Regions from separate parts of the Corynebacterium jeddahense genome, predicted to be linked through region 1. Evidence: predicted binding sites of a transcription regulator. Region 1 holds the regulator's gene; the other holds the start of a gene.
What was found. The regulator LexA, encoded in region 1, represses DNA repair genes until DNA is damaged. The targets are predictions, from matches to a motif close to CGAACANNTGTTCG.
Positions count from the first base shown of each region.

Region 2: CJEDD_RS08305 (HNH endonuclease signature motif containing protein) is a predicted target of LexA. The motif match lies at 7,248-7,261, and genes of this name have one in related genera.

Region 1 covers NZ_CP063194.1:1,541,027-1,553,294, reverse strand. The annotation lists gene hflX (GTPase HflX) at 64-1,599, shown strand; gene CJEDD_RS07575 (HPr family phosphocarrier protein) at 1,832-2,101, opposite strand; partial or broken gene CJEDD_RS07570 (PTS fructose transporter subunit IIC) at 2,130-3,236, opposite strand; gene CJEDD_RS07565 (DeoR/GlpR family DNA-binding transcription regulator) at 3,303-4,091, opposite strand; gene lexA (transcriptional repressor LexA) at 4,135-4,821, opposite strand; gene CJEDD_RS07555 (hypothetical protein) at 5,028-5,396, shown strand; gene nrdR (transcriptional regulator NrdR) at 5,497-5,955, shown strand; gene hrpA (ATP-dependent RNA helicase HrpA) at 5,979-9,908, opposite strand; gene CJEDD_RS07540 (hydrogen peroxide-inducible genes activator) at 9,947-10,903, opposite strand; gene CJEDD_RS07535 (peroxiredoxin) at 11,017-11,613, shown strand; gene ahpD (alkylhydroperoxidase, AhpD family) at 11,650-12,174, shown strand; gene CJEDD_RS07525 (ornithine cyclodeaminase) at 12,244-12,268, opposite strand, start outside.
Region 2 covers NZ_CP063194.1:1,705,047-1,717,314, reverse strand. The annotation lists gene ftsZ (cell division protein FtsZ) at 1-95, shown strand, start outside; gene pgeF (peptidoglycan editing factor PgeF) at 110-835, shown strand; gene CJEDD_RS08330 (YggS family pyridoxal phosphate-dependent enzyme) at 828-1,520, shown strand; gene CJEDD_RS08325 (cell division protein SepF) at 1,558-2,103, shown strand; gene CJEDD_RS08320 (YggT family protein) at 2,114-2,422, shown strand; gene CJEDD_RS08315 (DivIVA domain-containing protein) at 2,557-3,519, shown strand; gene ileS (isoleucine--tRNA ligase) at 3,758-6,925, shown strand; gene CJEDD_RS08305 (HNH endonuclease signature motif containing protein) at 7,302-8,636, shown strand; gene CJEDD_RS08300 (DNA polymerase IV) at 8,690-10,072, shown strand; gene CJEDD_RS08295 (asparaginase) at 10,061-10,954, opposite strand; gene CJEDD_RS08290 (WKL family lipoprotein) at 11,030-11,608, shown strand; gene CJEDD_RS08285 (hypothetical protein) at 11,618-12,268, opposite strand, start outside.

The DNA of each region.
Region 1 (12,268 bases):
GATTCTAGACGCACGTCCCACACCGGAAGAATCGCGGGCCTTCGCGCGTTCAATCGGGTAGATATGACAGAGAACTATTCCGTAACCACGAAAGAGCATTTATTGCTTCACGACGAACTCACGCCGGAAGAACGCGCCCACGAGGATCTGCTGCGGCAGGCTTTCCGACACAATTCGCCCCAGCCCGGCGCTGAGCCGACCGTCGGCTCGCTCGACCTTGAGGACCGCAACGCGTTCCGCTCCGTCACCGGGGCGACGGAGCTGCGCGCCGAGGAACAGCAGGACGGCTACGAAGTCGAGTACCGCAAGCTGCGCCTCGAGGAGGTCCTCCTCGTCGGCGCGTGGACCGAGGGCACCACGGCCGAGATGGAAGCGAACATGTGGGAGCTCGCGGCGCTGGCGAAGACCGCGGGCGCGCAGGTCGTGGACATGCTCTACCAGAAGCGCGACAAGCCGGATCCCGGCACCTACATCGGCTCCGGCAAGGTCGCGGAGCTGCGCGAGATCGTGCAGGCCACGGGCGTGGACACGGTGATCTTCGACGGCGAGCTCTCGCCCTCGCAGATGATCGCGCTCGAGGAGGCGCTGAAGATCAAGGTGATCGACCGCACGATGCTCATCCTCGACATCTTCGCCCAGCACGCGAAGAGCCGCGAGGGCAAGGCGCAGGTGAGCCTCGCGCAGATGGAGTACCTCTACAGCCGCACCCGCGGCTGGGGCGGCAACCTCTCGCGCCAGGCCGGCGGCCGCGCCGGTTCGAACGGCGGCGTGGGCCTGCGCGGCCCGGGCGAGACCCGCATCGAGGCGGACCGCCGCCGCCTGCGCACCGAGATGGCGAAGCTGCGCCACCAGTTGCGCGACATGACCACCGCGCGCGAGGTGAAGCGGGCGCGCCGCCAGCGCTCCTCGATTCCGAAGATCGCCATCGCGGGCTACACCAACGCCGGCAAATCCTCGCTCATCAACGCGATGACGGGCGCGGGCGTGCTCGTGGAAGACGCGCTGTTCGCCACCCTGGACCCGTCGACACGCAGGGCGAAACTCGCCGACGGGCGCAACGTCGTGCTCACCGACACCGTCGGGTTCGTGCGCCACCTGCCCACGCAGCTCGTCGAGGCGTTCAAGTCGACGCTCGAGGAGGTCGCGGGCGCGGACTTGGTGCTCCACGTCGTGGATGGCTCCGACGCGTTCCCGCTCAAGCAGATCGAGGCGGTCAACGACGTGCTCGCCGAGGTCACCCGCGATTCCGGCGACGAGATGCCGCCGGAGATCGTGGTGGTGAACAAGATCGACGACGCGGACCCGATGGTGCTCGCCGAGCTGCGCCACGCGCTGGAGAAGTCCGGGCGCGACGCCGTGTTCGTCTCCGCCCTCACCGGAGAGGGCATCGCGGAGCTCGAGGCGCGCATCGAGCAGCACCTCAACTCCATCGACGCGCACGTGACCATGGTGGTGCCCTACACGCGTGGCGACGTGGTCAGCCGCGTCCACGACGAGGGCACCGTGCGCAGCGAGGAGTACGAGGAGGCGGGCACGCGTATCGACGTCCGCCTGCCGCGGGTGCTCGCCGAGCAGTACGCGGAGTTCGTGGTTTCCTAGTTCGCCGGCCCGGTCAACCTCACCCTCAACTTCGGCGGCGTCGCCCTCGAGGGCATCGCGCTCGGATCGGTCGGCATCATCGCGATTTACCCGATCCTGCGCTCGATCTACGACACGGTCGGCGAGGGGCAGTACCGCTAAGCGCTGCTGGGCAACCGCGCGAAAAACGCCCGCGCCGCCCGGTGCGAAACCGGTGCGGGGCGAGCGCTGGTGAACGTCGTAACGCTGCTGCCTACTCCTCGTCGAGGTTCTTCGCAATGAGGGCGGCGATCTCCTCGACGGCCTCCGCGTTGTCTGAGGTGACGGTGACCTCGTCACCGTGCTCTGCGCCCATCGCCATGATCATGAGGGAGGAGGCGGCGTCGGTCTCGTCGTCATCGTCGCCGCCCACGAGGGTGAGCAGGATCTCGTCGTCGTACTCGCCGGCCGCGTCCGCGATGACGGTTGCCGGGCGGGCGTGCAGCCCGACAGTGGAGCCGACCTTGACAGTCTTGGAAGCCATAATCTGATGTCCTTTCGATCGTTTGCGGTTACGAGTGTACGGCCGCCTTGGGCGACGCCGCCACCTGCTTCAGCGCGATGACGGCCGCGGTGGAGACCACCACGCCGGCCGCGAGCGCGATGAGCATGCCCCACCACGGGTGGTAGGCGAAGATGACGAACACGCCGCCGTGCGGCGCCTGCGACTGCACGCCGAGGGCCATCGAGATCGCGCCGGCCGTCGCGCCGCCGGCCATCATCGCGGGGATGACGCGGAACGGGTCGGCCGCGGCAAACGGGATGGCGCCCTCGGAGACGAAGGAGAGGCCGAGCAGCCAGGCGGACTTGCCGTTCTCCCGCTCCGCGGGGGTGAACAGGTTGCTGCGCAGGAACGTGGCCAGGGACAGGGCGATCGGTGGCACCATGCCGGAGATCATCACCGCGGCCATGATCTCGTACGCGCCCTGCGTGCCCGCCGACAGGCCCGCGGTGCCGAAGAGGTAGGCCGCCTTATTCACCGGTCCGCCGAGGTCGAAGCACATCATGAGGCCGATGATGATGCCCAGCAGCACCGCGGAGGAGCCGGACATGGACTCGAGCCAGCTGGTCAGGCCCTCCATGATCGCGCCGAGCGGGCAGCCGAGCAGCAGGTACATGAGCACGCCGACGATGAGCGAGGTAAGCAGCGGGATGATCACCACCGGCATGAGCGAGCCGAGCCAGCGCGGCACCTTCCACGTCTGGATCCAGTAGGCGATCACGCCGGCGAGCAGGCCCGTGACCAGGCCGCCGATGAAGCCGGCGCCGACCATGACGGAAATCGCGCCGCCAACGAACCCGGGCGCGATGCCGGGGCGCCCGGCGAGGCCGTAGCCGATGTAGCCGGACAGCGCGGGCACGACGAAGCCCATCGCCATCTGCCCGGTGGCGAAGAGTACGGCGCCGAGGTAGAGCATCCACCCGGACCGGGAGAACGAGATCAGCTCGCCGTCGACCATGACGTCGTGGCCGGGCAGGTTAGCGGGCGAGTAGTCCGTCACCAGCGCCTGCCAGCCGTTGGCCATGTCGGCGCCACCGAAGAGGAACCCGAGCGCGAGCAGGAGGCCGCCGGCGGCCACGAAGGGCACCATGTAGGACAAGCCCGTCATCACGGCCTGCTATTCCGGTTACACCCGAATTATGTCCGATTGTGTCCGTTTAGGCAACGAGGTTCGCGGTGTGGTTTACCCCTCGTTGGCGAGCACAACCTCGACGCCGTGTTCCCGCAGTTCCTCCACGAACGCGGGCGGTGCATCCGCGTCCGTGACCACGACGTCGACGTCGCTGAGCGAGGCGAAGCTGACGAGGTAGTCGTTGCCGATCTTCGTGGAGTCGCACAACACCACCACGGTGCGCGCGTTGGTGACCATCGCGGTCTTCACGGCGGCCTCCTGGGCGTCCGCGGTAGACAGGCCGTGGTCGATGGTCAGCGCGTTCGTGCCGATGAAGGCCACGTCCGCGCGCAGCAGCGCGAGCGTGCGAAGGGCGGTGCTGCCCACGACGGCCTGGGTGACCGGACGCACGGTGCCGCCGAGCAGCTGCACGTCGTTGAGCCCCGCGGTACTGAGCTCGAGCGCCGTGGGCAACGAGTTCGTCACAATCGAGCACTCGTGGGCGAGCCCGTTTTTGGCGATGAGGTCAGCGAGGCTGCTGATGGTCGTGCCGGAATCGAGGAAGATGCCCCCGCCGTCGTGGTCCGGGAGGAACTGTAGCGCGGCACTGGCGATCGCGTTTTTCGCCTCCGAGGAGGCCTTCGCCCGCGCATCGAGGGGGAGCTCGGAGGTGAGGAACGACTGGTTTGCCACCGCGCCGCCGTGGACGCGGTGCACCACGCCCTCCTCATGCAGCGCCGCGAGGTCACGGCGGATGGTCTCCGCCGTGACCCCGAATCGATCTGCGAGGTCGGTGACGCTCACGCGGCCCTCAACTGCGGTGAGCGACGCGATCTGGCGCTTGCGTTCCTCGGCGTACATAGGCCTCCTCCAATTCCCCCCACTCCGGGCAAGCGGGAGCTGGCTATAGGGTACGGAACACCGAGATGACCCGCCCCATGATTTCGGCTTCGTCGCCCTTGATGGGGGCGAACGCCTCATTGTGGGGGAGGAGCCACACGCCGGACGAGTCCTTGTGGAACTCCTTGACGGTCGCCTCGCCGTCGATGAGCGCGGCGACGAACTCGCCCTCCTCCGCCACGGGCTGCGAGCGGATGACCACCCAGTCCCCGTCGAGGATGCCCGCGTCCTTCATCGATTCGCCGACCACGCTGAGCATGAACACGTCGCCGTCGCCGAGCAGCTCCTCCGGCAGGGGGTAGTACGTGTCCACGTTTTCCTCGGCGAGGATCGGCGCGCCGGCCGCGATCTGGCCGACCACGGGCACGTAGCGCGCCGTCGACGCGTCTTCCGGGGCTGCCTCCTGCGCCTTCTTCTTCGGCTTCGGCGAGGTGGTCTCCTGCAGGTGGCGCAGGTCCACCGCGCGCGGCTTGTTCGGGTCGCGCCGCAGGAAGCCCTTCTTCTCGAGCTCCTTGAGCTGGTACGCGACGGAGGAGGTGGACTGCAGACCGGTCGCGTCGCCGATCTCGCGGATGCTCGGCGGGTAGCCGCGGAGCACGACGGCGTCCTGGATGACTTGGAGAATGCGCCGCTGGCGGTCCGACAGCGTGCTCATGTCGAGGTTGGCGGGCTCCGACTTCTTTCGTGCCATGGGGGCTCCTTCTGTGGCGGGTGGGTGCGACTACGAACGTACCAGAGAGGGCAAGCATGTTCGAGGATTTGCACACTGTAGTGGACACGCATCGGCGCGCCTGCTATAAATCGAACATGTCATCGTATTCGAACATACTAACGGGAGCGTGTTCGAACGTGTCGCGGACGCAAGTACAGTGTGCCGCGGATAGAAAGGAGACCACCATGTCAGTCGTGATTAACCCAGCAAGTGCCGCCAAAAAGCCGACCCGAGTTCAGGCGCCCGTCGTGCCGCCGGCGGAAGTGTGGGATCTGGAATCTCCCGCACGGCGCCCGGCGTGCGCCCGCGCTGTTCGAACCATCGCCGTTGGCGATCGAACTTCTGAGCGCTCGGTAAAGCGGTCCGGCCGCAACGCGGAGGCGGCGGGAAGTTCGTTCGAAATGCGTCGCGAGAACCGGGAGAGTGTCCTGCTCGGCGCCGTGCTCACGGCGGCGCTCATTATCGGCTCGGCCGTCGGCGGCGCGTTCTCGAGCGGGGACGAGGTGCCGATGTCGAAGGTGGCCTATTCGGCGTCGGTGGGCGCCGAGCACTAACGCGCGGGGCCGTTAGGGCGGGCGGGGCCCGCGGGTAACATCGCAAGGCGTAGACGCACCGCCTCGATGCCGGGGCCCGATCCGGGGAGGAACCGCTTCCGTGTATTGCCCCTTCTGCCACAACGAGCACTCCCGCGTCGCCGACTCGCGCCTTGTCGAGGGCGGGTCCGCCATCCGCCGCCGGCGCGAGTGCACCGAATGCGGCGGCAGGTTTACCACGGTGGAGAAGGCTGTCCTGACCGTGGTGAAGCGTAACGGGGTGAGCGAGCCGTTCGACAGAGACAAGCTCATCGTCGGCGTCCGGCGCGCCTGCCAGGGCCGCGACGTGTCGGACGACGCGCTCAAGCGGCTCGCCCAGGAGGTTGAGGAGACCGTCCGCGCGCAGGGCAGCTCGCAGGTGCCCGCCCACGAGATCGGCCTCGCCGTCCTCGAGCCGCTGCGGGCGCTCGACGAGGTCGCATACCTGCGTTTCGCCTCCGTGTACAAGTCCTTCGAGAGCGCCGACGACTTCGAGTCGGAGATCCGCCTCATGCGCCGCCGCGACCGAGAAGACTTCTAGGGAAGATTTCCAGGGAGGATTTTCTAGGCGAGCGCGTCGATCTTCTTCTCGATGCGACGCTGGCTCACTGGTTTCGGCGTGCCCAGGCGCTGCGCGAACAGGCTCACACGTAATTCCTCGATCTGCCAGAGGATGTCCTTGTACGCCTTCGTCTTCTCCCGCCCCGCCGGGAGCCGCTGCATCTTCGCGGCGAGGTAGCGCTTCACCGAGTCGACAACGCTCTGCCGGTCGGCGTCGCGGTCCGGGTCGAGGCGCATGTCCTCGAGGCGGATGCGCATCGCGTCGATGTAGCGGGGCAGGTGCTGCAGGTGCCCGATGCCGTGGACGGTCACCGCGTGCTTCGGCAGGAAGAACGCGAGCTGGCCGCGCATGTCGTCGATGGCGGGGCCGTCCCACTGCTCCAGCTCGGCGGCGAGGTTGGCGTACTCCGCCAGGGCCGGGGCGAGTGTGACTACGACGCGGCGCACAGCGCCCGGCACCTCCGGCTTGATTTCGGCGGCGAGCGCCTCGAATTCCTCGGGCGAGCGCACCGGCCCGCCATGCGCGAACATAAGGTCGCGAATGACGGCGATGCGCGCGTCGTCGACGAGCCCGGCCGCGCCGCCGTGCGGGTAGCGGTCCACGGCCACCTTGTGGCGCAGCGGCAGCCCCTTCGTCATCTGCGCGGCGTTGACGGAGATCTCGCGCAACAGCAGCGTGAGCGTCGCCGTGACCATCGACGCCTCGGCGGCCGCCTTCGTCGGGTGGACGGTCACCTTCACCCCGTCCTTCGTCGCCTCGAGGGCGGGGTAGGCGTCGACGTCGTTACCGTCGATGGTGGTGGTGACGGTTTCCGGGACCGCGCCGAGCGTGTCGGCGGTCCACTTCTGCACGGCTTCGGACTCCGACGTCCGCCCCGCCTGGGAGACGGAGGACCGGATCTTGCCGGCCTGCCGGCGCTTGAGCGCGGCGAGGTCCTTGTCGTGGTCGACCACCTTGCCGCGGCGGTCGATCGCCGCGTACGTCACCCGGAGGTGGGCGGGCAGCGCATCTGGGTTGAAGTCGGAGCCGTTGATGCCGCGCCCGCCCAGGCTGCGCAGGGCGTCCGCGAGCGCGTCGGTGAACGGGGCGTTCTCGCCAGTGTCGCTCTCGGCGATGACCTCGAGGGCGCGCTCGGCGAAGTCGGGCGCCGGGACGACGGTCTTGCGCAGCGCCTTCGGCAGCGTCCGGATCATCTCGGCCGCGAGCTCGGGGCGCAGGCCGGGCACGAGCCAATCGAACCCGTCCTCGCGGAGGTTCGCCAGCAGGGGCACCGGCACCTCCACGGTCACGCCGTCGAACGGGTCGCCGGGCTCGAACTTGTAGCGCAGGGCGTAATCGATGGAACCCTGCCGCCGCACTTCGGGGAAGGCGGCGGCGCCGGCGTCCACGCCGTCGTCGTCAAGCAAACTGCTCGGGTCGAAGTCGAGGTAGTGCTTGTCCTTCGCCCGCTGCTTCTTCCACCACGAGTCGAAGTGGCGTGCGGTGGTCACGTCGGCGGGCAGGCGGGAGTCGTAGAACTCGAACAGCGTGTCTTCGTCGACGACGAGGCCGCGGCGGCGCACCTTCTCCTCCACGGAGGCGGCCTCGGCGAGGAGCGCCTCGTTGTGGTCGATGAACGTGTGGTGGCGGTTCCAATCGCCCTCGAGCAGCGCGTGGCGGATGAACATGGCGCGCGCCCCAGCGGGGTCGACGCGGTGATAGGGCACGAGCCGGTCGCGCACGATGGTCACGCCGTAGAGCATCGATTTCTGGTGCACCATCGCCGCGGAGCGCTTCCGGGACCACACCGGCTCGGAGTAGGAGTGCTTCATCAGCTCGCCCGCGGCCGCCTCGACCCACTCCGGCTCGATTTTGGCCACGTCGCGCGCGAACAGGCGCGAAGTCTCCACGAGCTCCGCGGCCATGACGAACTCCGGGGGCTTCTTGCTCAGCGACGACCCGGGGAAGATCACGAACCTCGTCCCGCGCGCGCCCTGGAACTCCTTCGAGTTCCCGTCGCGCGCGCCGATGTTGGAAAGCAGGCCGGTGAGCAGGGACTTGTGGATCGCGTTCGCGTCGCGCTCGCCGGCGACGTTCTCGGCGCGGGACCAGCCCAGCTGGCGCTCCACGTCGCGTAGCTGCCGCACGAGGTCGAACCACTCGCGGATGCGCATGTAGTGGAGGAACTCCCGCTTCATGCGCTTGCGGAAGGCGTTGCCCGTGAGCTCGTCGCGGGATTCGCCGATGTAGTCCCACAGCTTGAGCGCGGAGAGGAAGTCCGACTCCTTGTCTTTGAAGCGGGCGTGCGCCTGATCCGCCTGCGCCTGGAACTCCAGTGGGCGCTCGCGCACGTCCTGGATGGTCATGTTCGCGACGATGACGGTGACGTCATCGAGCACGCCGAGCCGGTTCGCCTCGACGAGCATGCGCGCCATCTTCGGGTCGACGGGGATGCGGGCGATGTCCCGGCCGATGCCGGTGAGCACGGGCGTGCCGTCGCGCTCCTTGTCGCCGATCGCGCCGAGCTCGTGGAGGATCTGCAGGCCGTCGCGCACGGACTTCGGATCCGGGGGCTGGATGAACGGGAACTCGGCGACGTCGCCGAGGCGCAGCGAGATCATTTGCAGGATCACGCTGGCCAAGTTGGTGCGCAGGATTTCCGGGTCGGTGAACGCGGGGCGGGCCTCGAAGTTCTCCTCCGAGTACAGGCGGATGGCGATGCCGTCTGCGGTGCGCCCGGAGCGGCCCGAACGCTGGTTGGCGGACGCCTGCGAGACCTCCTCGATGGGCAGGCGCTGCACCTTCGTGCGCGTGGAGTAGCGCGAGATGCGCGCCAAGCCTGTGTCCACCACGTAGTGGATGCCGGGCACCGTGAGCGACGTCTCGGCGATGTTGGTGGACAGCACGATGCGCCTGCCCGAGTGGGGGGCAAACACGCGGTGCTGCTCGGCATTGGAAAGCCGGCCGAACAGTGGCACGACCTCGACGCCGCGCCAGCGCTTCTTCTCAATCGCCTCCATGCAGTCGCGGATGTCGCGCTCGGAGGCGAAGAAGCAGAGGATGTCCCCGTCTCCCTCGCGCATAAGCTCGGCGCACGCGTCCACGACGCCGTCGATCATGTCGGTGTCGATCTCCTTGACCGACCCGTCCTTCGCCTGCACCTGCTCCACGAGCGGCCGGTAGCGAATCTCCACCGGGTACGTGCGCCCGGAGACCTCGATGATGGGCGCCGGGGTGCCGTCGGCGTCGGCGAAGTGCGCCGCGAACGCCTCCGGGTCGATCGTCGCGGAGGTGACAATGACCTTGAGGTCCGGCCGCTTCGGCAGCAGTCGCTTAAGGTAGCCGAGCAGAAAGTCGATGTTGAGGCTGCGCTCGTGTGCCTCGTCGATGATGATCGTGTCGTAGGCGTTGAGGAAGCGGTCGCGCTGCATCTCCGCGAGCAGGATGCCGTCCGTCATGAGCTTCACCGCGGTGGAGTCGGACACCCGGTCGTCGAAGCGGATGGCGTAGCCGACGGATTCGCCGATGTCCTGGCCCAACTCGTCGGCGATGCGCTCGGCCACCGTGCGCGCGGCGAGTCTGCGCGGCTGCGTGTGGCCGATGACCCCGCGCCGACCCCGCCCGAGCTCGAGGAGCATCTTCGGGATCTGGGTGGTCTTGCCCGAACCCGTCTCGCCCGCGATGATGACTACCTGGTTGTCGCGGATGAGCTCCATGATGTCATCGCGCCGAGCGGACACTGGGAGGTTCTCGGGGTACTCGATGGCGGGGATGAGGGCGTCTCGCTTGGCGACGACGTCCCGCGCCGCCTCAACATCCGCAGCGATCGCGGCGAGGGCCTCCGGGCTCGAGGCGTTTTTCAGCCGGCGCCGGAACCGGCGGACGTCGGCGAGCGGGACGCCGTCGAGCGCCTCGTACAGCTGCGGTTTGCTTTGATGTGCGGACTCGTTCATTCCTGCGTTACTACCTGCGTTCATCTAGAAGCGGCATTCTACCGCGGCAGCAGCGCCGCCCCCGATTCCGCGGCGTCGCGGTAGGCCTCGGCGACGAGTTCGCCGAGCTGCTCGTACTCGGAGCGCCGGCGCGAGGACGCCCGCATGACGAGGCCGACGGTGCGCTTCGCGTCCACGCCGTCCGCGAACGTCGCCACCGCGAGGCCCGGGCGGGCGCATTCCGCCGCCACCGCGGACAGCGGCACGAGCGTCGTCCCGAGGCCGGCCACGACGAGCTGCACGATGGTGGTCAGCGACGCCGCGCGGGTGACCGACTGCGCGCCGGGGGTGCGGCGCACCTCGGCCAGGGTGCACAGTTCGACGATCTGGTCGCGCAGGCAGTGCCCGTCGTCAAGCAAGAGCAACTCCATCTCGCGCAGCGCCTCGAGCGGCAACGCGCTCGCACCGGCGAGGGGGTGCTCGGCCGGCACGACGGCGACGAACTCCTCGTCGTAAAGGGGCAGCTCCGTCACGCCGGTCGCGAGCGTCGGGGTGGCCATGATGGCGAGGTCGAGCGTCCCGTCGCGCAGCTGCTGCAGGAGGTGCTCCGTCTGGTTCTCCACGATGCGGGGCTCGAGCTGCGGGTACGCGTCGTGCAGCCGGGTGAGCAGCGCGGGTAAGAGGTACGGCGCGACCGTGGGGATGACGCCGATGGTGAGCGGGCCGGAGAGGGCGTCGCCCGTGCCGCGGGCGTGGGCGGAAAACGCGTCGGCGGCCTCGAGCGTCGCCTTGGCGTAGGGGAGGAGCTCCTCGCCGGCGGGGGTGACAATGACTCGGCGCGTGGAGCGCTCGATGAGCTGGATGCCCAAGCCCGTCTCCAGTGCGGCGAGCGCCTGGGAGGCCGACGGCTGCGAGATCCCCAGCATGTTCGCCGCCGAAACGAAGTGCTTCTGCTCCGCGACGGTGACGAAGGTCCGCAGTTGCGCGAGTGTCGGTTTATACTCTCGATTGCCCATACCTATGAGTTTACATGGTTCCATAGGTTTTTCGTTGAAACGTTCCGGATTCTGTGCCATACTGGAACTCGTCCGATGAAAACACGTCTGACCAGTTTCTTTGGAGGATAACTATGCCGATCATGACCGTTGGGGAGCGCTTCCCGGAGTTCGACCTCGTCGCCCTGAAGGGCGGCAACCTCAAGGAAGCGAACGCCGCTTCCCCGGACGACTACTTCGAGCGCGTCTCCCTGGACAAGTACGAAGGCAAGTGGAAGATCGTCTTCTTCTACCCGAAGGACTTCACGTTCGTCTGCCCGACTGAGATCGCCGCGTTCGGCAAGCTCAACGAGGAGTTCGAGGACCGCGACACGCAGGTGCTCGGCGGCTCCACCGACAACGAGTACTCCCACTTCAACTGGCGCGCGACGCACGAGGACCTGCTGAACATCCCGTTCCCGATGTTCGCTGACGTGCGCCACGACCTCATCCGCGCCCTCGGCGTGGAAAACGCGGACGGCGTGTGCGACCGCGCGACGTTCATCATCGACCCGGACGGCATCATCCAGTTCGTCTCCGTCACCCCGGACGCCGTCGGCCGCAACGTCGACGAGGTGCTGCGCGTGCTCGACGCGCTGCAGTCCGAGGAGGTCTGCGCCTGCGACTGGCAGAAGAACGACCCGACGAAGAACATCGACAAGATGGCCGTGGTCCAGGAGTCCCTGAAGTAAGCACCCACCCCAACCCGTTCGACGAAGGAGATCGAGATGTCGATTGACAACCTGCGCGAGGCCCTGCCGGAGTACGCGAAGGACCAGAAGCTCAACCTCGGCTCGCTGACGCGCTCCACCGAGCTCAGCGAGCAGCAGCTCTGGGGAACCCTGCTCGCCTCCGCGGCGGCGACGCGCAACGCGAAGGTCATCGCCGAGATCGCGGAGGACGCGAAGACGCACCTCTCCGAGGAGGCGGTCGAGGCGGCGTACGGCGCGGCGACCGTCATGGCGATGAACAACGTCGCCTACCGCGCCAAGGGCTGGCTCGGCGACGACTACGCCAACGTCAAGTTCGGCTTGCGCATGAACATCATCTCCAAGCCGGGCGTGGAAAAGGCCGACTTCGAGCTGTGGTCGCTCGCCGTGTCCACCATCAACGGTTGCGAGCACTGCGCCGTCGCCCACGCGAACACCGTCCGCGAGGAGGGCGTGACCAAGGAGCAGGTCTGGGAGGCCGTCAAGGTCGCCGGCGTCGTCCAGGCCGTGGCCCAGGCCATCGCCATCGAGGACGCGCGCTAAGCGTATCGACGAGTAAACCTCCGGCAGGACACCGTTCCTGCCGGAGGTTTCGTCGTGAAGCGAGACGCCCTAAAGCGGGCTGAGCACGCGGCTG
Region 2 (12,268 bases), 160 kb from region 1:
ACTCAAGCCGCGGCGGCCTGTTCACCGACCGCGATGCGCCCCGCGACGACGAGGGCGGCTTCGATGACGTGGACGTGCCCGACTTCATGCGCTAGTTATGCTGGCTGGCATGCCAGATCTTTCCCACCGCCCCGTCCGCATGGTGTTCACCTCCCGTGCGGGCGGGGTGTCGTCGTCCCCGTATGACTCGTTCAACCTCGGCACCCACGTTGGCGACGACCCCGCCGACGTCGCCGCCAACCGCGCCCGCCTCGCGGACGTCCTCGGCCTGCCCGCGGAGCGCTTCGTCTGGATGGAGCAGCTGCACACGAACACAGTCACGCGTATCGACGCACCTTCGGCCATCCCCGTCGAAGCCACCGACGCCCTGGTGACTCGCGAGAAGAACCTCGCGCTGTGCGTGCTCGTCGCGGACTGCACCCCGGTGTTGCTCTCCGACCACACCGCCGGGGTCATCGGCGCCGCCCACGCCGGGCGGATGGGCGCGCGCAACGGCATCGTGCGCAATACCGTCGAGGCGATGGCCGAGCTCGGCGCCGAGCCCGGCCGCATCCAGGCGCTCCTCGGCCCGGCCGCCGCCGGCGAGTCCTACGAAGTGCCGGACGCGATGGCTGGAGACGTCGAGAAGCATCTGCCCGGCTCCCGGACCCGGACGCGCAACGGGACCGCCGGCATCGACGTCCGCGCCGGGCTCGTGCGCCAGCTCATGAGCCTCGGCGTGACCCACATCGACGCGGACCCGCGCGACACCATCACCGACACCGACTTTTTCTCTCACCGCCGCGAGGGTGTCACCGGGCGCCAAGCGGGCGTAATTTGGATGCCTGATGCTTAACCTCGACCGAGTCCTCGAAGACATCCACGCCGCAGAACAGGCCGCCGGCCGCGCGCCGGGCAGCGTGCAGCTGCTGCCCGTGACCAAGTTCCACCCCGTCGAGCGGATCATCGAGCTCGCCGATCGCGGCTTCACCCTCGTCGGCGAGAACCGCGAGCAGGAAGCCCGCGAGAAGGCGCAAGCGCTCGACGGGCGCTGCGGCATCGCGATGATCGGGCAGATCCAGTCGAAGAAGGCGAACGCCGTCGCGCGCTGGGCCGCGGAGGTGCACTCGCTCGATTCCGCGAAGCTCGCCCGCGGCCTCGACAGGGGAGTGGCGCTCGCGCTCGAACGCGGCGACCGCGGCGCGGACGCCGACGTGCTGCCGTGCATGATCCAGCTCTCCGCCGACGGCGACGCGGCGAGGGGAGGGGCGACGGCCGACGAGGTCGCCGAGATCGTCGAGGCGGTCGAGGCCGCCGAGCACCTCACGCTCACCGGGTTCATGGTCGTGCCACCGCTCGACGCGGACCCCGCCCGAGTGTTCACCGAGGCGCGCTCGCTGACCGACGCCTACGCCGCCGACCTCAACCGCGGCTTGAGACTTTCCGCTGGTATGAGCGGTGATTTCGCCACCGCAATCGCGTGCGGGTCCGATATCGTGCGTGTCGGAACAGCCCTCCTCGGGCCCCGCCCCGTACCCTGAATTCCACCGCGATCTCACCTCACAAGGAGCCACCCGTATGTCTTTCTTCGGCAGCGCAAAAGAATTCTTTGGCCTCGGCCCCGTCGACAACGGCGAGGACGACGCGTACTACGACGACCCCCAGTACAGCTCGTCCTCGTCCGGCTCCACCGCCTACAACCGGGACCGTGGGGACCTGCGCGACCGCGCCGAGGTCAGCGCGACGCCGCGCCCGGGCCGCGCTGAGCGCGCCGAGTACCGCTCCGAGCACCGGGCGGACCACCGCAGCGAGTCCCGCTCCTCCTACCGGACCCCGAGCGCGCCGACCCACATCGTCACCGCCGCGCCGCGCACGTACAACGACGCCAAGGAGATCGGCGAGCCGTTCCGCGACGGGGACGCGGTGGTCATGGACCTCACCGACCTTGAGGCCGCCGACGCGAAGCGCATCGTCGACTTCGCGGCCGGGCTCTGCTTCGCCCTGCGCGGCAACATGCACAACCTGTCGCGCGACGCGAACACCCGCAAGCGCGTGTTCGCGATCGTCCCGGAGAACGCGACGGTGGGCAAGGACGATCTCAAGCGGGCCGCCGGCCTGCGCTAGGTGATCACGCGTGGCACTTTTCGGAGCTATCCTCTACGCACTCGTCGGCCTGTACGCGCTCGCGGTGGTCATCCGGATCATCGTCGAGATGATCCAGGCGTTTTCGAAGCGGTTCGACCCGCCGCACTGGTTCATCCTCATCGTCGAGCCGCTGTTTCGCGCCACTGACCTGCCGGTCAACGCGCTGCGCAAGCTCATTCCGCCGCTGCGCCTCGGCGGCGGCGTCGGCCTCGACGTGAGCGTGATCGTGCTGTTCCTCCTCCTCGCTGTGTTGCAAACAATCATCGGCGCGACGATGATCAGCCCCGCCGTGCGCTGACCCGGCGTGGCCTGCGCTACACTCTCGAACGAAACAGGTACAATTCAGCAGACAACGTGAGTGCGTTCCCGTAACGTGGGACGCGTTCACTGCCCGCACCGGCGGGTACGTTTACGACATCGAAGGGAACGCAAATGCCGCTGACACCAGCAGACGTGCACAATGTCGCTTTCAGCAAGCCGCCGATCGGCAAGCGTGGCTACAACGAGGACGAGGTCGACCAGTTCCTCGACCTCGTCGAGGACACGCTGGCGCAGCTGCAGGACGAGAACGACGAGCTGCGTGCCCGCGTCGACGAGCTGGGCAAGGGTGCGCCGGCCGCCGCCGCGCCGGTGGTGCGCGCGTCCCACTCCGATGTCGATGAGGCTGCGCTCCGTCGCGAGATCGAGCAGATGCTTCGCGCCGACTTCGACGCGCAGCTGCGTTCCGCGAACGAGGCGAAGTCCAAGGCCGAGGCCGAGGCCCGCGCCGCCAAGGATGACGCCGCCCGCGCCCGCAAGCAGGCTGAGGAGGCCGCGAAGCAGAAGCCGGCCGAGGCGAAGGCGGCAGTCTCCCAGCCCGCCGCCCGCCAGGACGTCTCCGCCGACACCCACGTGCAGGCCGCGAAGGTGCTCGGCCTCGCCCAGGAGATGGCGGACCGCCTCACCAGCGACGCTCAGGCAGAGGCCACCTCGATGCTCGCCGACGCCCGCGCCGCCGCAGAGCGCGAGATTGCCGAGGCGGAGAGCAAGTCGAAGAAGCAGCTCGAGGACGCACAGACCCGCTCCCGCACCCAGCTGCAGGACGCGGAGACCCGCTCCAAGCAGCTCGTCGCCGAGGCCCAGAAGAAGGCCGAGGAGACCACGAACGAGGCCAGCTCCCGCGCCGACGCACAGATCCGCCAGGCGGAGGAGCAGGCGAACAAGCTCAAGGCGGACGCCGAGCGCAAGCACACCGAGATCATGAACACGGTGAAGCAGCAGCAGACCGCGCTGGAGAACCGCATCGCGGAGCTGCGCACCTTCGAGCGCGAGTACCGCACCCGCCTGAAGACGCTGCTCGAGTCCCAGCTTGAGGAGCTCGAGGCGCGCACCACCACCGCGCCGAACGAGAAGTAATCCAACTCACTCGCGTCACGCCCGGCAGTCGTTGTAGACTGCTGGGCGTTACTTGTAACACGCGTCGATCCGGCCATCACCGGGGAGCGTTTCCGGAAGAACGGCGAAAGCTCACTAGACCCGGACGTTGCACATGGGAGACGTCACTTCCTTCACCGCAATGAAGTGGGGGTGCCCCGGCACCCCAAGCAGGGTGGTACCGCGCAGCAATGCGTCCCTGCACGGCTGAAGGAGTGTCATGGTTGGCAACGTCTACCCCAAAGTGGACATGACGGGCGGCAGCGACCGCTTCCCGGATATGGAGCGCGTCGTCCTCGACTATTGGAACAGTGACGGCACGTTCAAGGCCTCGCTGGAGCAGCGGGAGGGCTGCGAGGAGTACGTGTTCAACGACGGCCCGCCGTTCGCGAACGGCATGCCGCATTACGGGCACCTGCTCACCGGCTACGTCAAGGACATCGTCCCGCGCTACCGCACGATGCGCGGCTACCACGTCCCGCGCGTGTTCGGCTGGGACTGCCACGGCCTGCCGGCGGAGCTCGAGGCCGAGAAGCAGCTCGGCATCACCGACAAGGCGCAGATCGAGGACATGGGCCTCGAGCAGTTCAACGAGTACTGCGCCAAGTCCGTCATGCACTACGCCGAGGAGTGGGAGAACTACGTTACCCGCCAGGCGCGCTGGGTCGACTTCGAAAACGGCTACAAGACGATGGACCCGGAGTTCATGGAGTCCGTCATGTGGGCGTTCAAGACCCTCTACGACAAGGGCCTGATCTACCAGGGCTTCCGCGTGCTGCCGTACTCGTGGGCGGAGCACACCCCGCTTTCCAACCAGGAGACCAGGCTTGACGACGCGTACCGCGAGCGCCAAGACCCCACCGTCACCGTGACCATGCCGTTCACCGGCGCCCGGGCCGGCTTCGCGGCCGAGACCACGTGGGCGGAGCACCCAGAGCTGCACGGCGCCGCCGCCATCGCGTGGACCACCACGCCGTGGACCTTGCCGTCCAACCTCGCGCTCGCCGTCCACCCCGATGTGGAGTATTCGCTGGTGAGGCCGGAAGGTAGCGTCGATACGCCGCTGCTGCTCGCCTCGAACCTCCTCGGCGCCTACGCGAAGGAGCTGGGGGACTACGAGCTCGTATCGACGTTCCGAGGGTCGCAGCTCGAAGGCCTCGAGTACGAGCCGGTGTTCGACTACTTCCGCGACACCGACGCCGCGGCGAACGCGTTCATGGTGCTCAACGCGGACTACGTCACCACCGAGGATGGCACGGGCGTGGTGCACCAGGCCCCGGCGTTCGGCGAGGACGACATGGCCACCTGCCAGAAGTACGGCATCGGCCTGGTCATCCCCGTCGACGCGGACGGCAAGTTCACCTCCCAGGTGCCGGAGTACGCCGGCCGGCTCGTGTTCGACGCGAACCGCGACATCATCCGCGACCTCCGCGCGAAGGGTCGCGTGGTGCGCGACCAGACGATTGTGCACTCCTACCCGCACTCGTGGCGCTCGGGCGAGCCGCTCATCTACATGGCGCTGCCGGCGTGGTTTGTGAAGGTCACGGAGTTCCGTGACCGGATGGTGGAGCTCAACCAGGAGATCGAGTGGATCCCGGAGCACATCCGCGACGGCCAGTTTGGCAAGTGGCTCGAGGGCGCGCGCGATTGGAACATCTCGCGCACCCGGTACTGGGGCTCGCCGGTGCCGGCGTGGGTCTCCGACAACCCGGAGTACCCGCGCGTGGACGTCTACGGCTCGCTCGAGGAGCTCGAGCGCGACTTCGGTCGCGGCCCCGAGTCGCTGCACCGCCCGCACATCGACGAGCTGACCCGCCCGAACCCGGACGACCCGACCGGCAAGTCGACGATGCGCCGCGTGCCGGACGTGCTCGACTGCTGGTTCGAGTCCGGCTCCATGCCGTTCGCGCAGTACCACTACCCGTTTGAGAACGTCGAGGAGTTCGAGACCCGCCAGCCGGCCGACTTCATTGTCGAGTACTCCGGCCAGACCCGCGGCTGGTTCTACCTCCAGCACGTCATGTCCACCGCGCTGTTCGACCGCGTCGCCTTCAAGAAGGTTGTCGCGCACGGCATCGTGCTGGGTTCCGACGGGCTGAAGATGTCCAAGTCGAAGGGCAACTACCCGGACGTCATGGAGGTCTTCGACCGCGACGGCTCCGACGCCATGCGCTGGTTCCTCATGTCCTCGCCGATCCTGCGCGGCGGGAACCTCATCGTCACCGAGCAGGGCATCCGCGAGGGCGTGCGCCAGGCGCTGCTGCCGATCTGGAACGCGTACACGTTCCTGCAGCTGTACTCCTCGGAGGACGCGCAGTGGTCCGTGGACTCCGACAACGTACTCGACCGCTACATCCTGGCCAAGACGCACGACCTCGTCGAGAACGTCGGGGCGGCGCTGGAGGACACCCGCATCGCCGACGCCTGCGACGAGGTGCGCAAGTACGCCGACACGCTGACAAACTGGTACGTCCGCCGCTCCCGCGACCGGTTCTGGGAGGGCCAGGAGACCCACCCGGAGGCGTTCAATACCCTGTACACCGTGCTCGAGGTGGTCACCCGCACCGTCGCGCCGCTGCTGCCGTACGTCTCCGAGGTGATCTGGCGCGGCCTCACCGGCGGCCGCTCCGTGCACCTCACCGACTACCCGTCAGCAGCGAACCTGCCCGCCGACGACGAGCTCGTCGCCACCATGGACGCGACGCGCGCGGTGTGCTCCGCGGCGTCGTCGGTACGCAAGGCAAACAAGCTGCGCAACCGCCTGCCGCTGCCGAAGCTCACGGTCGCGCTGCCGAACGCGGGCGCGCTCGAGCCGTTCCGCTCCACCATCCGCGACGAGGTGAACGTGAAGGACGTCGAGCTCACCGACGACGTCGACTCCGCCGGCTCCTTCGAAGTCGTCGTGAACGCCAAGGGCGCCGGCCCGACGCTGGGCAAGGACGTGCAGCGTGCCATCAAGAACGTCAAGGCCGGCAACTACGAGCGCCGCGGCGACGATGTCGTCGTCGACGGCGACATCGTGCTCACCCCGGAGCTCTACACCGAGCGTCTCGTCGCTGAGAACCCCGAGAGCACCGCGCGTGTCGACGCCTCCGGCGCCGTCGGCCTCGTCGTCCTCGACACCACCGTGACCGAGGAGCTCGAGGCCGAGGGCTGGGCAGCGGACGTGATCCGCGGCCTGCAAGACGCCCGCAAGCACGAGGGCCTGGACGTGTCGGACCGCATCGCCGTCGTGCTCGCCGTGCCTGGTGAGAAGGAGCCTTGGGCTCGTCGTCACGCGAAGCACATCGCTGCCGAGACGCTGGCGACCTCGTTCGAGATCGTCACCGAGCCGGTCGAGGGTCACGACATTATCGACGGCGTGACCGCCACCGTGCGCAAGAACTAGCGCGGCTGCTGCCGCTGCACGGCGCTCTCAACTCAGAGTTGAGGGTGCTATGCAGCGGCATAGCTTATTGGGGGGGCGTTTTCAGTAGTGGGGGAGTGGCTGTTCGCCGGGATTATGCCGCAGCATAGTTTATTGGGACAGGGTTCCATTAAGGGGGACGGCCGGTGGAGCCCCCCTCGAGCACTATGCAGTGGCATAGCTTAATGGAAATTGCTTTCAATTTGCATGCGATAAAAATACGAAAAGGTGTGCCATATACTAACGAAAGAAAACAAAAAGGGGAGCCAAAAAGTTTTAAATTAATTGGAAAAACTCCTTGACTCGAACATGCGAACGGTTATAATGAAACGCACAGCAACTATCAAGGGGGTTTACAGTGAGCATCGCGTCGAGCCTAGAAAAGCCAGTTCAAAGGTCTGTAGAGCAGGGAGAAACGCTGCAGGATCGGATTCGTTCGTACTACATCCACGCGAACGCGAATCGCGCGGTCATGTTGGATTTAGTGGGCGAATTCGACGAGGCGGAGATGTACCTCGAGCACGGGCATTACACCACCTCGGCGTGGCTCCAGCAGGAACTCAACCTGCCGATCTCAACCGCGTACGAGTATGTGCGGGTGGCACGCGGACTGCGAAAGTTTCGCTGCCTCCTCGATGCGTTTGAAGCGGGGGTTATGCCGTATTCAACGGTGCGGTTCCTGTTGAGGTACCTCACAGAGGAGAACGAAGAAGAGCTGGTGGACCTCGCGCTCGTGCTCAGCTTCGCCGACCTCCGCCGGGCAGTGGCTGGGGTGGAGGAGGCGGGTGAGAAGACCGCGCCCGATGAGCCGTTCTTGAAGGCGCACACTCGCGATGACGGGATGCTCGACCTCCGTGGATTATTGCCGGCCGTCACGGGGCAGGAGTTGCTAGCGGCGCTGAAGATTGCCCAGCTCGCGCAGTACGGGATCGACGATGTCGACGTCGAAGACCTCAACAATCCGGATGTCATCGACGACCTTATCCAGCAAGCGGAAACGGGTGAAGAAACCTGCCCCGCGGAGCAGACGGCCGAGCCGCGCAAGGACACGAAGCTGAGTACCGAGGAAGTACTCCGGCTACCCTCGCGCTTCGGGCCGCCGGAGCCGGCCGACCTTTACCCGGCGTTCTTGGGGATGATCGCGATGGTGAGATCCAACCCCGTCAGCCCGCTGCGGTGCCCTGGCGCGCACGTCAACATTGTGCTGACCGAGGATGGCCGCGGGTTCATGCCGGAAAACATCGCCGCGCCCTCGAGCGTGGTCCGCAGTTACATCGCCAACGCCACAGTGCGCATGCACTTGCTGGACAAACGGGGGTTGACGCTCAACGTGAGCAGGTCCCAGCGCTTCGCCACCGACGGGCAAGTCCAGGCGCTGCTCGCGGTGTGGGGCCACCAGTGCGCGATGCCTGGCTGCACGCACCGCCGGTTCATCCAGATTCACCACCTGCGTGAATGGGAGTACGGCGGCGGCACCGACATCGATAACCTGATCCCGCTCTGCTCGAGCTGCCACTCAAAGGTGAGCCACGGCGTCGCCCACATTCAGTCGAAAGGGGCGGACCTCTACTTCCGATTCGCAGACGGGTCGCAGTTCGTCTCCAGGAATCGCGCGATGCCCCGCCGAACAGAGCCCTTCGAAGGCAAGCTCGCCGATGTTGTCGCCGACGCAGCACTCTCGTTCGCCGACTAGCGGGAATCGGCGTGGATTAGCACCGCTGCGGATCGCTCGTGCACAGTGGAGACATGAACCGCTGGGTGCTGCACATCGACATGGACGCGTTCTACGCGTCGTGCGAGCAGCTCACCAGGCCGACGCTCAAGGGCCGGCCGGTGCTCGTGGCGGGGGTCTCCGGCCGCGGCGTGGTCGCGGGGGCGAGCTACGAGGCGCGCAGGTACGGAGCCCGCTCGGCGATGCCGACGCATCGGGCTGCCCGGCTGGTAGGAAACCAGGCGGTGTTGGTCGCGCCGCGCAGGCCGGTGTACATGGCGGCGTCGAGGAGGGTCTTCGAGGTGATCGGCAGGCACGTCGACGTGGTGGAGCAGCTCTCCATCGACGAGGCGTTCATGGAGCCCGCTGAGCTGACCGGGGCGACGCCAGAAGAGGTGCGCGACTGGTCGAACCAGCTGCGCGCGGCGATCAAGGAGGAGACGGGGTTGCCCAGTTCGATCGGGGCGGGGCCGGGGAAGCAGTACGCGAAGATCGGCTCCGGAAGGGCCAAGCCGGACGGCGTGTTCGTCATTCCGCACGAGCAGCAGCTGGAGATTCTGCACCCCATGCCGGTCAACGCGCTCTGGGGCGTCGGCCCGGTGACGGAGGCGAAGCTGGCTGCGGCGGGCATCGAGACGATTGGCGACCTCGCGAGCCTGAGCGAGAAGGAGCTGGACATCGCCATCGGCGGCGCGGTGGGCAAGCAGCTGTGGTGGCTCGCCCGCGGGGTGGACGACCGTCCGGTGGCGCCGCGGGCGGTGTCGAAGCAGATTTCCTCCGAGCACACGTACCCGCAGGATCTCACGGCCCCGCCCGAAGTCGACGCGGCCCTCGAACGGGCGGCCGCGGAGTCGCACCGACGGCTCAAGAAGGACGGGCGCGGGGCACGCACTGTCACGGTCAAGCTGCGGATGGCGGACTTGCGCATCGAATCGCGCTCGGCGACGCTGCCCTACGCCACCGACGACGCGGAAACGCTGCTGGCCACTGCGTTTCGGCTGGTGCGCTACCCGGACGAGGTGGGGCCGATCAGGCTCGTGGGGGTGTCGTACTCGGGCCTGGAGGACACGCTGCAGGACGTGCTGTTCCCGGAGCTGGACCAGGCGATTGTGAAGCCGGCGCCGGTGACGGCGGATTACGAATCCGGGGTGAGCGACCACGAGGCGCAGTTCGACGCGGACGTGACCCGCGACGTCGCGGCCCCACAGGGCACCTGGCGCGCGACGCAGGACGTCTACCACCCCGACTTCGGGCACGGCTGGGTTCAAGGGGCCGGGAAAGGGTGGGTGACGGTGCGGTTTGAGACGCGGGCCACCGGGCCGGGCAGGATCAAGAGCTTGCGTAGCGACGACCCGCAGCTCGTGCCCGCCGACCCCCTCGATTCGCTGGCGTGGGAGGACTGGCTCTCACAGGAGTGAGCGCGGATCCACGCCGGTCGCGAGTGCGGTAGCGAGCGCCACCCGGGCCTGACCCGCGCTGAGGTAGCCGGCCGGGATCGCCCCGAGCGCGCCGAGCGTCGAGCCGCCGCCCGCGCCGCCGTAGGAGAACGACACGTCGCCGTGCGGGACGGAGCTCGCCACCACCACGGGCGTGCCGCGGCGAAGCAGCGCGGCGACGGACTCGCCCATCTCGGAGGAAACGTTGCCGGAGCCGAGCGCCTCGAGAATCACGCCGTCGGCGTCGCGCACAGCTTCGACGAGGCGGCCGTCGGCGCCGGCCCAGGCCCGCACGATCGGGACGTCGAGGCCCGCGAGCGGGGCCGCGGGCACCGGCATGGGGCGGGGGAGTGGTCGCGGGCTGGCCAGCGCAAACGCGTCGTGGGCGGTGGTGGCGACCTTCATGACGCCGCGGGCGGGCAGGGTGGCGCCGTCGAAATGGATGTGCACCCCGGCGCGCTGTGGGTGGGCGGCTGCCTCGATGGCGCCGCGCAGGTTGGCGGGCCCGTCCGGCGCGGCGTCGTCGGCCGGTCGCATGGCGCCGGTGAGGATGACCGGGCGGGGGTCGCGGTGTACGAGGTCGAGGCCGAGCGCGGTCTCGGCAAGGGAGTCGGTGCCGTGCGTGACGACGACGCCGGCGACGGAGGCGTCGAGAAGCGAAGTACGCACCGCCTCGCGCAGGCGGTCGAGGTCGGCGAGGGTGGCGGACGAGGAATCGATGCGGTTCGCGTCGACGCCGCGCACCTCGTGCACGGTGGCGCTTTGGGCGACGAGCTCGGCGGCGGTGAGCGTGGGCACGAGCGCGCCGTCGCTGCCGGCGGTGCAGGCGATCGTGCCGCCGGTGGAGATGACCATCACATGCATGCGCACCAGAATGCCAGAATTGGCCGGTCGTGCAGTAACGTGGTGCGGAGGAATAGAGCGACGCAAGGAGAACACGTGAATACACCCCGCTTTGTCGCAGCCCTCGCCGCGGCGGGTCTCGCACTGGGCCTGACTGCCTGCTCCCAGGACTCGGAGAGTAACGAGGAAACGACGACCACGGCGCAGTCCGCCACATCCGAGGCCGCGCCGGTGGCGCAGATGCCCACCGCCGAGGAGCTCAACGCCGTCCTGCAGCGCGCCGCGGACCCGAACCTGCCGATCTCCGAGCGCGTGAACACCGTGCAGGGCGGGGAGGCGTCGCCGGAGCTGTTCGACCTGATGACGCAGTCCCAGCAGCAGTCCGGCGCGAAGTTCCAGGTGGTCAACCCGGTGCTGCCGGGCTACACCGCGAATTCCGTGCTGGCCACGGTTAACTTCACGCGCCCGGACGCGGAATCGCAGCTCGCGGAGGACGTCGAGTTCGTCTACGAGGACGGCAACTGGAAGATCTCGCAGAGCTGGGCGTGCTTCCTTGTCTCGAACACGCTGCCGCCCGAGCAAGTGCCGGCGATGTGCAACTCGAGCACGGCGTCGGCTGCTCCGGCCTCGCCTGAGCAGGCTCCGGCGCAGGCCCCGGCCGCGCCCGGCCTCTAAGCCCGGCCTCTAAACGCCGTACTGCACAGCGCGCGTCGTGTCCTGCACGACGCGCGCTTTGCCGTCGCCGCCCGAGTAGACGAGCCGGGTGGTAGCGGCCACCTGCCCGGACACCGGCAGCGGGTGGGCGAGGTCCACGACGACGGAGCCCTGGGAGGTGGTCTCGGCGGACTCGACCTCGACGTCGGAGCCGTCGAGGGCGCCGGCTGCTTGAGCGTCGATACGCAGGCTGCGTTGCGACGGCTGCTCCGCCACCGAAACGTCCAGCGAGACCGAGTCCCCGTCGATGGCGGTGACGGTGTAGGTGGTGGTGCGCTGCAGGGTTGCGTCGCCGACGACGCGGCTGGCCACCGTCCACACCGCGCCGACGCCGACGGGCTGCTGCGGGAACACCACCGCGTTCGTGACCAGCGCGAGCAGCGTCGGCTCGACGGCCTGGCGGCCGCGCTCGGGGGCGTCGGCCGGGGAGCTGAGCTTGAGCGTGGACACGGTGCCGTCCTCCCCGGCGCGCCACCGCATAAGGAAGCCCTCGGTCGCGGCGACGTCCTGGCCGACGGCGAGGTCCGAATGCTTGCCGGAGCCGACCGTGAAGTCCACCTGCCGGGCCGCGTCCTGCTCGCCGTCGCCGGGGGCGGGGGCCGTGCCGGAGGTGACGCTGAG